One region of the Devosia sp. MDV22-iso42 genome, then DNA from elsewhere that is predicted to be linked to it. Evidence: predicted binding sites of a transcription regulator. Region 1 holds the regulator's gene; each other region holds the start of a gene.
The links. The regulator LexA, encoded in region 1, represses DNA repair genes until DNA is damaged. The targets are predictions, from matches to a motif close to TGTTCNNNNTGTGTTCNG.
Positions count from the first base shown of each region.

Region 2: a site for LexA is predicted at 2,285-2,302, ahead of AC4NN3_RS01360 (PA0069 family radical SAM protein). Genes of this name have one in related genera too.
Region 3: a site for LexA is predicted at 2,198-2,215, ahead of ruvC (crossover junction endodeoxyribonuclease RuvC). Genes of this name have one in related genera too.

Region 1 is NZ_JBZVWR010000006.1:459,470-463,429, forward strand. Features, by position in the region: gene AC4NN3_RS03895 (NADH:ubiquinone oxidoreductase subunit NDUFA12) at 268-666, shown strand; gene AC4NN3_RS03900 (DUF2155 domain-containing protein) at 644-1,108, shown strand; gene AC4NN3_RS03905 (DUF4440 domain-containing protein) at 1,109-1,897, opposite strand; gene lexA (transcriptional repressor LexA) at 1,897-2,610, opposite strand; gene AC4NN3_RS03915 (molybdopterin molybdotransferase MoeA) at 2,704-3,906, opposite strand; gene moaC (cyclic pyranopterin monophosphate synthase MoaC) at 3,903-3,960, opposite strand, start outside.
Region 2 is NZ_JBZVWR010000004.1:30,411-34,370, reverse strand. Features, by position in the region: gene AC4NN3_RS01370 (hypothetical protein) at 1-344, shown strand, start outside; gene AC4NN3_RS01365 (HAD family hydrolase) at 373-1,065, shown strand; gene AC4NN3_RS01360 (PA0069 family radical SAM protein) at 1,062-2,210, opposite strand; gene AC4NN3_RS01355 (MDR family MFS transporter) at 2,607-3,960, shown strand, end outside.
Region 3 is NZ_JBZVWR010000010.1:138,286-142,245, forward strand. Features, by position in the region: gene ruvB (Holliday junction branch migration DNA helicase RuvB) at 1-161, opposite strand, end outside; gene AC4NN3_RS12535 (hypothetical protein) at 158-496, opposite strand; gene ruvA (Holliday junction branch migration protein RuvA) at 1,035-1,652, opposite strand; gene ruvC (crossover junction endodeoxyribonuclease RuvC) at 1,649-2,155, opposite strand; gene AC4NN3_RS12550 (GGDEF domain-containing protein) at 2,552-3,334, shown strand; gene AC4NN3_RS12555 (YebC/PmpR family DNA-binding transcriptional regulator) at 3,390-3,960, opposite strand, start outside.

The DNA.
Region 1 (3,960 bases):
AGAATCATGGGGGCTGAAATCCTGTCAAGCGGAGAAAATTTGCCCAAAAAACGTTGGCACGTGACACACCAGCGCTTGTGCCCATCGCCGCGCGCGGCCACCCAGATGCAGTATGCAGGGCAGGGGCGCGCCTACCGCATTGCCGGGTGGCAAATGAAGCGCCGGAACGGCAATTTGGCGCGCCGAAAAGGCCGCGCGAGACTAGGCCGCGTGCCGAACCCATGGTACACCCGGCCCAACGCAAAGCTCCGACGGCGGAATCGACAAGTGGCAAAATCGGGTATCAAGCAGTTCCTGAGTGAAATCTTCTCCTGGTGGGGTGGTCAGACCTGGGGCACCCGCCTGTGGATCTGGCGCTTCGGCGACTATGTCGGCAGCGACGAGTTCGGCAACCAGTACTATCAGGACAAGAAGGCCGACCGGCGCTATGTGACCTATGCCGGTCCCGCCGACGCCTCCACCATCGGCAATGGCTGGCATGGCTGGATGCATCACCGCACCGACGTGGTCCCCACCAAGGCCAATTACGTGGCCAAGAGCTGGGAACTGCCGCACCAGGAAAACCTGACCGGCACGGCGGCAGCCTATCGTCCCGATGGCAGCCTGCTCAACAAGGGCGAGCGCCCGCGCGTCACCGGGGATTATGACGCCTGGTCGCCTGAATAGAGCCGGCGCCTTGCGCCATCCCCGTTTTCTGCGCCGCACAATACTGGCGCTGCCGGTGCTGGCAGCGTCCGTTTCTGCTGGCCTGGTGGCTCCCGCCCAGGCACAGCCGATTGCCAATCCGGTGGCGGCCTTTGCCGGGCTCGACAAGATTACCGGCCGCATCACCCGCTTTGACGTCTATATCGACGAGACCGTGCTGTTCGGCGCGCTCGAGATCACCCCGCGCGCCTGTTACAGCCATCCGGTCACCGAAGCGCAGCGCGTTTCGGCCTTTCTCGAGGTCGACCAGCGCAGCCTGACCGGCACGTCCAAGCGCATCTTTACCGGCTGGATGTTTGCCGACAGCCCGGCGCTCAATGCCGTGGACCACGCCGTCTATGATGTGTGGCTGGTCGAGTGCAAGACCAGCACCGATATCCCGCCGCCCGACGCACGGGACTGATCAGCGCGCCGGGCTGAGGTGCTCGTGCACGATCTGCCATCGGCCTGCTTTGTTGGCCAGCACCGTGGTGCCTCGACCCGAGCCGGATTGGTACTCACCATCAATCATTGCCTGCCAGTGGAACGCATAGATGCAGCTGGCAGCGGTATCCCCCACAGCAATCCAGCGCAGCGACTCAATCCAGTACAGCTCATCGGCCAAGGCGCCCCAAGTTGCTTCGAAAGCGGCCTGAATTGCGGCAATACCGCGATGGGATCCATCGCTGAACCAGAAGACCGCATCTGCATCGATCAAAGGCGCGACGTCGGCAAATTGGTGCGTATTGATACGCTCGGCATAGTCCGCCATTACCATGGCCGCATCCGGCATGGGCGCAGCGTCGATATGGCGGACCACATCGAGGGCACGCACGAAGCTGGGATGCCAGTCCTCGCTCGGCACTGCGTCGAGGGACCACCAAAAGAAGTCAAACTTCTTCCCGCCATCATCCTGGGCAAAGAACGACCAGTGTTCCGGTAAATCGGGGCACTGCACTTGGACAAAATGCCAGAGCTGCCCGGCCATTATCGTCGAGCTGGAGCAGGCGAGGGCGCCTGAAACACTTTCCGCGACCCCGGACTCTTCGGCCAATTCGCGCAAGGCTCCAGCGACCGCTGTCTCTCCACGTTCCCGGGTGCCCTTGACCACCTGTATGCCGGCCTGCGGATGACGAAAAACCAGAACCTCCCGAGCCCCGGTCGCTCCCCGAAGAATGACCGGACAGAGCTTCTCGAGAAGGCGCTCAGCCATCAATATTTCCGCAGCAGGCCTACCAGGCGGCCCTGGATCTTGACGCGGTCAGGCGGGAAGATGCGGGTTTCATAGGCCGGGTTGGCGGCTTCGAGCGCTACCGTATTGCCCTTGCGGCGCAGGCGCTTGAGCGTGGCTTCTTCATCATCCACGAGAGCGACGATGATCTCGCCGGTGCTGGCTGCGTCCTGCTTCTTGATCAAGACGGTGTCGCCATCAAAAATGCCGGCATCGATCATGGAATCGCCACGCACTTCGAGCGCGTAGTGTTCACCGCTGCCCAGCATTTCAGGCGGGACCATGATGGTGTGGGAATGGTTCTGGATGGCCTCGATGGGCGTACCGGCCGCGATGCGGCCCATGACCGGAATGGCGATCGGCCTGGCATAGTCCTCGGCCGCCGACATGCGCGAGGGGGGACTGGCCACCTTGCCCAGATTGCCCTCGATGACCGAGGGCTCGAAGCGCGCCTTGCGACCGCCCAGCGAGGGGTTCATGGAATCGGGGAGCTTGACCACTTCGAGCGCCCGGGCCCGGTTGGGCAGGCGACGAATGAAGCCGCGCTCCTCAAGTGCGGTGATCAGGCGATGGATGCCCGATTTGGAGGCCAGATCCAGCGCATCCTTCATCTCGTCGAAGGAGGGCGGAATGCCGCTTTCCTTCATCCGTTCGTGGATGAACATCAACAGCTCGTGTTGTTTGCGCGTGAGCATGGGCCCCTCGGGATTAGAATCGGAACATAGACAGAACGACTATAGGTGTTCCGGTTGTGTTCTGCAATATCCCATGCGCGGCCCCGTCGGAACCTAGAAGGCGTCGATGCTGAGAGCCGTGGCCATGGTGCCGCTGGCCTGGCCGGGATCGTTTTCCGGCTGGATGATCAGCATGTCGGCATGGGCCAGCGAAGAGGTATGGCCGCTATCGGTCTGGGCGATCGGCAGCAGGAGCGGCCCGGTGGCGCTGTGGAGCAGTCGGGCCCGCATGAAGTGGCGGCGCGCCGTGTTGGCCGGGGTCGGGGCGGCCAAAGGCAGGCGCCAGTTGCCGGGTTCGGCATGGCCCAGCCAGGCGCGCAGGGCCGGCTTGATGAAGACGATGGCGGTGACCATGGCCGAGACGGGATTGCCCGGCAGGCCAAAGACCAGGGTCTTGCCGCGGGTGCCGAACATCAACGGCTTGCCTGGCCGCATGTTGATTTTCCAGAAGTCCAGCGTCACGCCGAGCTCAAGCAGGATTTCCTGGACGATATCATGATCGCCGACGCTGGCGCCGCCGGTGGTGATCAGGATGTCGGGTTCATCGGCAAAGACAGCAACAAGCTTTGCCCGCAGCTGATCCCGGTCGTCGCGGGCAATGCCGTGATCGGTGACGGTCTGGGCATAGGGGGCCAGGAGCGGCGCGAGGCCGAAGCTGTTGGAGGCGATGATCTGGTCGGGGGCCAGCACGGCGCCGGGCAGTTCAAGCTCATCGCCGGTGGCCAGCAGCGCCAGGCGCGGCCGCCGGGCGACGGTGAGGGCAGGGGCATTGGCCGCGGCGGCGACGGCCAGCTGCATTGGCGTCAGTCGCGTGCCGGGCTCGACCAGGGTCTGCCCATTAGCAAAATCATTGCCCTTGGCCCTTATGCTGCGGCCCGGCGGCGGCGTGCTGGAAAAGCGTACCAGATTGCCCTCGACCATGGCGTCTTCCTGCATGATCACCGCATCGGCGCCGGGTGGTACCGGGGCACCGGTAAAGATGCGGACGGTCTGGTCGGGACCGACCGAGCCGGCAAAGCCGGCGCCGGCCTGCGAGGTGCCGATGATGCTGAGGGCATGGCCCGGAACGATGTCGGCCGCGCGCACGGCATAGCCGTCCATGGCGCTGGCAGGAAAGGGCGGCTGGTCATGCGTCGCGACGATGGGCGCAAACAGCACCCGGCCGGCGGCTTCGGCCAAAGGCGCGCTCTCGCCAGTCGGTGCCGGTACGCGGGCCAGGATGGCGGCAATGGCGGCCTCGACCGGAAGCAGGCTCATGCGCGGACGAAGTCGCCGGAGGCACCGCCCGATTTCTCCAGCAGGCAGAGGTCG
Region 2 (3,960 bases), on a different contig from region 1:
GGCTGACCGGCGAACTCGATGTTGCCGTCACCGTGGCGGCCGATGGCGTCGAGGTCGATACCAGCCGCCCGCTGCGCCTGAGCTTTGCCGGCGACAGGACCCAGGCCTATGCCTTCGATAGCGATATCGAGACGCGCTACAATACGACCAACCGCTACTACTTCACCAATCCGGCCCGCAAGCAGGCGCTGATCGAGACCATGAAGCAGCGCAACGCCGTGACCATGATCGTGCCGCTGACCGGCGGCAAGACCGCCAACAAATCCGTCTGGTTGTCGATGCGCGGCGTCACCGCCTCGCTCGACTTCATGGCCAGCTATGCCCGGCGGGTCGCGCAATACTGAAGTCTCCCATGCTTGAACGGAACGACCGATGATCCCGACGCCCGGCGCCGCGCTGCTGTTTGATATCGATGGCACGCTGGCCGATACCGATCCGCTGCACCTGCTGGCCTTCAACCGGGCCTTTGCCCCCTATGGTCAGCAGTTCGACAAGGCCCGCTTTGCCCGCGAACTGCAGGGCCTGGCCAATGTCGATATTGCCGCCAATATCCTGCCCGGCCTGTCCCCAGCCGAGGGCATGGCGGTGCTCGATCATAAGGAGGCGCTGTTCCGCGAACTGGCGGCGACGGAAATCCACGCGGTGCCCGGGCTCTTCGCCTTGCTCAATCTGGCCGATGCCGCTGGCATTGCCATGGCGGCAGTCACCAATGCGCCGCGCGCCAATGCCGAACTGATCCTTGATGGCCTCGGCATCACCCACCGGTTTCAGGCGCTGGTCATTGGTGCCGAACTGGCCCATGGCAAGCCGCACCCGCTGCCCTATCTCGAAGGGCTCCGGTTGCTCGGCGCTGACGCCGCCGTCTCGGTGGCCTTTGAGGATTCGCGTACCGGCATCGCCTCCGCCACCGCGGCGGGCCTCGCTACCATCGGCCTGCGCACCAGCCTCGACAATGCCCCGCTGCGCGCTGCCGGCGCCGTGCTCTCCACCGATGGTTATGACGATCCGGCCGTGCTGGATTTCATTGCCACCCGCCTGCGCATTCCGCTTGGCGCGCCAGCCTAGAACAGGCTCATCTGCGCACTTTCGACCTTGGGCGGCACGAAGAGGTCATTGCGCAGCCCGGGCAGCTTGCCATCGAGCCCATAGCGCTCGCGGCCCTTGTCGAAGCGCTGCCGCAGCAGCGTGGCATAGGGGCCTTCGCCGGTCATGCGGGTGCCAAAGCGGCTGTCATAATCCTTGCCGCCGCGCGTATCGCGCACCAGCGCCAGCACATGGCGCACCCGGTCGGGGAAATGTCGGAGCAGCCATTCGCGGAATACATCGCGCACTTCGCCGGGCAGCCGCAGCAGGATCATCTGCGCGCTGGTGGCGCCCTGCGCCGCCGCCGCATCGAGAATGCGTTCGAGCTCCATGTCATTGATCGCCGGAATCATCGGCGAGGCAAACACCGCCACCGGCACGCCCGCCTCGCTGAGCAGGCGAATGGCTTCGAGCCGCCGGGCAGGGGAGGAGGCGCGCGGCTCCATGCGCCGGCTGAGCTTGTGATCCATCGAGGTCATCGAGATGGCGACCTTGACCAGGCCCAGCTTGGCCAGCTCGGTCAGCAGGTCAAGATCGCGGATAATCAGCGAGGATTTGGTCGTGATCATCACCGGATGCCGGGTCTCCAGCATCACCTCGAGAATGCCGCGCGTCAGCTTGTGCTTGCGCTCGGCCGGTTGATAGGGGTCGGTATTGGTGCCCATGGCAATCGGCTTCACCCGGTAGCTTTTCGCCCCCAGCTCCGCCCGCAGCGCCTCGACCGCATTGGTTTTGACATAGATGTCGCGTTCGAATTCGATGCCGGCCGAATGCCCGAGAAAGGCATGCGTCGGCCGCGCATAGCAATAGGAACAGCCATGCTCGCAGCCGCGATAGGCATTGATCGAGCGCTCGAAGCCGATATCGGGGCTGTCATTGCTGGTGATGATGGTCTTGGCGCGCTCATTGTGTTCCACGGTCTCGAAGATCGACAGCGGCTCGACATTGTCCCAGCCATCATCGAAGCTCTCGCGGGTCTGCTTCTCGAAGCGGCCGCTGCGATTGCTCTGGGCGCCCCGGCCGCGAATACGGCTGACATCGAGCAGTTCGCGCCGCGCCAGATCGGCATCGCGGCTGCGGCTGAGCTGCTCGAGCGCTTCAAAGGACGGGGCTTGATAAAGGGCCATGCAAACGTCTCCTGCCGAACGTGAAGCAGTCGAATCGTGACTGAACAACGCGTCCCAGGATGTAACAGTTCCGCGGGAACAGAACAAGAACAATACCGTGTTTGTTCACCTTTGGTACCAGGATTGCCTACCGCTCGATCAAGGGCACAAGGCAGCTATGTGATGTGACGAATGGACGCTGTCAGTGATCCGGACTATGCCACATCGCTCTGCGGCGCGGCTCCTCGTGAGCTCCGCCGCTAAACCATTTATGTGTTGCCGCGCGAGCCTGGCCGACGGGCTGGTCGATCCAATGCTGACAGGGAATGTCACGCCAGTTGACCACAGTCGTGTCGTTTTTTGCCGCTGCTGCACGTCGTGCTGGCGACACTGCCGAATTTCTCGAGGGATAGCGTTATGACGACCCAGGATACTACAATGGACGGCGCGCCGCCGGACGTCACCGATCATGCCGCGCGCAACAAGCTGGTCATTGCCCTGCTGCTGGGCTCGACCTTTGTCGTCTTCCTCAATGAGACGATGATGAGCGTGGCCATTCCCCAGCTGATGGCCGATCTCAACATCCTGCCCAATATCGCGCAGTGGCTCACCACGGCCTTCCTGCTTACCATGGCCATTGTCATCCCCATTACCGGCTTCCTGCTGCAGCGCATGAACACCCGCCCGGTCTTCATGCTGGCTATGTCGACCTTCACCCTGGGCACCGTTATCTGCGCCGCATCCCCCGGCATCGAACTGCTGATTGTCGGCCGCATCATCCAGGCCGTCGGCACCGCCATCATGATGCCGCTGCTGATGACCACGGTCATGACCCTGGTGCCGCCCGAAACGCGCGGCAAGACCATGGGCAATATCTCCATCGTCATTTCGGTGGCGCCGGCCATCGGCCCCACCATTGGCGGCTTCATCCTGGCCTATCTGGAATGGCGCTGGATGTTCATCCTCATGCTGCCCATCGCCTTGGGCGCCCTGGCCGTGGGCAGCAACCGGATGCAGAACGTCACGACGCCGCGCTATGCCCCGCTCGACATCGCTTCTGTCTTGCTCTCGGCCGTGGGCTTTGGCGGTCTGGTCTATGGCCTGTCCAGCCTGGGCGAGGGCGAGCATGTCGGGGCGGCCTTCCCGCTCTGGCTGCCGCTCGTCGTCGGCCTGGTCGGCATGGCGGTCTTTGTCTGGCGCCAGATCGTGCTGTCGCGGCAGGACAAGGCCCTGCTCGACCTGCGCACCTTCCTGTCGCGCAACTACACCTTTGCCGTGCTGACCATGGCGGTCGCCATGATGGCCCTGTTCGGCACCGTCATCCTGCTGCCCATCTATACCCAGAACGTGCTCGGGCTCGACACGCTGCAGACCGGTCTGTTGCTGCTGCCCGGCGGCCTGCTGATGGGCCTGCTGGCGCCGCCGGTTGGCCGCCTTTATGACCGTATCGGCCCGACCAGGCTGCTGGTGCCCGGCACGGCCCTGGTGTCGGCCGTCCTCTGGGCCCTGACCCGCGTCGACCAGCACACCTCGGTCTGGGCCATCCTGGTCGGCCACATCATCATCAGCATCGGCCTGGCTCTGGTGTTCACGCCACTGTTCACCGCCGCCCTGGGCTCGGTGCGCAAGGAAATGTACTCCCATGGCAGCGCCATCCTCGGCTCGGTGCAGCAGGTAGCCGGCGCCGCAGGCATCGCGCTCTTCGTCGCGCTGATGACCATCCGCACCCAGGCCCTGGCCGGGGCGGGGCTCGAACCGGTCAGCGCCCTGG
Region 3 (3,960 bases), on a different contig from region 1:
AGCACATGGTCCAGCGCCGCCTGGCGCTGCTTGGCCGCGGCGATGAAGACTTCCAGATTTGCCCGCGCATCGGCCTGGCCGACAAATTCGGCAAAGCCGGACGGGCGCATGGCGACATCAACGTCGCCGTCGCGTCCGGCAATGGGGGAGGTAAGACTCATGCGCGGAGCATCCGCGCCGCAATCAGCGCCAGAGCAAAAAGCACTCTTGTCTCCCGCTCGTTATCGGTAAAGCCGGCAAAGCCATCGACCGATCCCTGGTATAGGTCTTCGCCAGCGGCATCGGGGTAACTCACGGTCATGCCGCCATGTCTGGCGTGAATGTAGCCGCAAGGGTTACCGGATCGCGAGACCTCGTATTGTTCAGGCACTGATGGAGACGTCAATTGCAGCACCAAGCCAAGGCGGTCTGCCGCCTCTAGCACAAGCGCAGGAATTGTGGGCGATTGCCCCTTTGGAAGGTTTAGCTTCTCAATCTGTTCGACAAGAGACGACATTACGTTCACCCGAGCATTCATAGGTCCGCTTTAGACGACGCAGCTGCCAGTCTCAACTCCCAGCACGGTTGGGCCTCCGGCCACGATAAAACCCACTCCGGCTCGAAGGTGCCCCATAGGCTCTCATAGACACTTGCCAACTGGGGCCGCAGTCGCCTGATCTCACAATAGCATTCAATGAAGGCGCGTCGTGGATCGTCAAAGTCTCCGAACAGGAGCTCCCTCTCAAACGGATACCGCCAATCTTCGAAGTATCGAGCTATGTCGGAAACGCATCCAGCCAGATGCGGGAGGTTGTTTCTGACTTCATCGGGTAGCCCAAGGTACAGCACTTCCAGGTCATGCCCGCGCTCTCTGGAGCCAGATGCGAGAAAGTGAACCAGCTTGAAAGCAAGCTCGACAGAAAACACATAATTCGTGATGGTTGGCGCAGAGATAGAATGAAAGTCGTACTGACCAAATTTTATGTTGAGGGCACAGCGCTCACCGGCCAGGAAATATGCCGTAGCTGTGTCAAGCTGTCGTTGGACATCGACTTTCAACTACTCAACTCCCGCAGGCCCAGCCGGATCAGCTTCTCGGTCGGCACGCCATCGCCCTCGCGGGCGACGATGCGCGCCAAGGCGGCGGACGCCTGGGCACTCGAATAGCCCAGATTGGTCAGCGCCGAGACCGCATCGGCAATGGCGCCGGGCGCCACGCCGTCGCCCAGAGCCGCCTGCAGCCCCAGCGTGCCGGCATCGATGCCGACGCCGGTCGGCACCTTGCCCTTGAGCTCGGTCACCAGCCGCACGGCCAGCTTGGGCCCCACGCCATTGGCGCGGCCGATCATGGCCTTGTCCTGCAGCGCAATGGCGCTCGACAGTTCGGACGGCGACAGCACCGACAGGATCGACAGCGCCACGCGTGCGCCCACGCCCTGCACTGTCGAGAGCAGGTTGAACCAGGCCTTTTCCGTTTCGGTGGCAAAGCCATAGAGCCGGATCATGTCCTCGCGGACAATGGTTTCGATGAACAGCACGCCGGCTTCGCCCACCCGCGGCAGCGCCTGCAGGGTCCGGCTCGAGCAGAACGCCTCGTAGCAGACGCCGCCGCAGTCGATCAGCACATGGTCATCGCCAAAGCTGTCGATCATGCCCTTGAGCTTGCCGATCATGCCATGGCCCTCAAGCGCTGCTGCAATACCCGGTGATGCGCATGGCAGATGGCAATCGCCAGCGCATCGGCCGCATCGGGCCCCTTGAAATCTGCCGTCGGCATCAGCGTGCGCACCATCAGTTCGACCTGTCCCTTACCCGCGTGGCCCGTGCCCACGACGGACTTCTTGACCAGATTGGCGGCATATTCGGCCACCGGCAGGCCGCGCGCCGCCGGCGTCAGCATCGCTACCCCGCGGGCCTGACCCAGGATCAGCGCCGAACGCACCCCGGCATTGACGAAGGTTTCTTCCACCGCCGCCTCGGCCGGTGCAAACCGGTCCAGCACTGCATTGAGCCCGGCGAACAGCATTGCGAGCCGTTCGGCCAGCCCGCCATCGACCGCGGGCGTTATCGTCCCGGCGCCGACAAAGGTCAGGCGGTTGCCCTGGCTTTCAATCACACCCCAGCCGCAACGGCGCAGGCCCGGATCAATGCCAATGATTCGCGTCGTCAGGTTCATGGATCATCCTTAATCGCCGGCGACGATCCTACCAAGCCCAATGTGAACAAAGCGGAAACACGCGCGTGGAAAAACGGACGATAGGGTCAATTGCGCCGATCTCGCCAACCCTTTGTTCAGCGGCTCACCCTAGCCTGTGACAGACAGATTCCTGAGCCGCGCGCCTGACTTGGCAAACGGTTAACCACCAGCCGGGCAAGGGCAGGGTCAAGGGAACGATCATGCCTCTGCCGGGTTTGTTTTCCCGCTATGCCAGCATCGTGCTGACGGGGGCCGAGTAATTTCAGAGCACGCCGAACGTCGACACCATTTTTGCCGGGGACGCGTCATCCCTCACTATTGATTGCACCAGGCCAGCGCAGAAATTGACGCGCCGTTGCCCGCCGGAGATTGCCGATGTTGCGCCCCAAGTCTTTGACCGCTTTGCAGAGCTGGTCCAGCGTCGGCCGATGGACGCTGATCGGAACCCTTTTCTGCATGGTGGTGTCGCTGATCGTCAATGTCGTGCTGTTCGGCGACCTGGGCGCCCGGGCCCTGGAGCGGGCCATGGTCAGCGCGATCCTGATCCCGGCCATTGTCGGCATGCCGCTGTTCCTGTTTCTGGGCATGCGGGTGCGTGGCCTGGCGCTGAGCAATATCCGCCTGGGCCTGGTGGCGCGCACCGATAGCCTCACCTCCTGCCTCAATCGCGGCGCCTTTACCGCGCGTGTCGGCGGCCTGCTGGCCCAGCGCCGGCCGGACACGACCAGCGCCCTGCTGATGATCGACGCCGACAACTTCAAGGCCATCAACGACCTGTTTGGCCACGATTGCGGCGACGACGCCCTAGCCATCATCGCCCGCTCGATCCGGGCCGTGCTGCGCTCGGGCGATCTGGTGGGGCGCATGGGCGGCGAGGAGTTTGCCGTCTACCTGCCCGACCTCGACCAGTACCAGGCCGAAACCATTGCCGAGCGCATCCGCCGCTCGGTGCGTCTGGCCAACTTTGCCCCGGACGGCCAGCGCCACCTGCTCTCGGTCAGCATTGGCGGCGCCGTGTTCGAGGGCGAGCGCGAATTTGCCGAACTGTTCCGCATCGCCGACCAGCGTCTCTACGAGGCCAAGCGCGCCGGCCGCAACCGCTCCGCCGTGGTCAATGTCGCCGACCTGGCCGATCCGGACCTGCAGCAGTCGGCATGAAAAAGGGCGGCGCCTGCAGCACCGCCCCCGAAATTCCGGTCATCAGCCCAGGGCGTTACGCGTCGAGCTTGGCCATGTCCTCATCGCTCATTTCGAAGTTCGAATAGACGTTCTGCACGTCATCGTCTTCTTCCAGCATGGCGATCAGCCGCATCAGCGTCGCGCCCTTGTCGGCATCGATCGGGGCATTGGTCTGCGGCTTCCATACGGCCTTGACAGATTCCGCTTCGCCCAGCGCCTTTTCCAGCGCGGCGGCCACGTCCACCATGGCCTCGAAGGTCGTGGTCACATAGTGACCGTCTTCGCTGCTCTCGACGTCATCGGCACCAGCCTCGATCGCCGCTTCCATGATGGCATCTTCGCTGCCGGCCTTGGCCGGGTAGACGATCTCCCCGACCTTGTCGAACATGAAGCCGACCGAATTGGTTTCGCCCATGGCGCCGCCGCACTTGGAAAAGTACGAGCGCACATTGGAGGCGGTGCGGTTGCGGTTGTCGGTCAGCGTCTCGACGATGATGGCAACGCCACCCGGGCCATAGCCCTCATAGCGGATCTCTTCGAAATTCTCGCCGTCCGAGCCGATCGCCTTCTTGATGGCGCGGTCGATATTGTCCTTGGGCATGGAC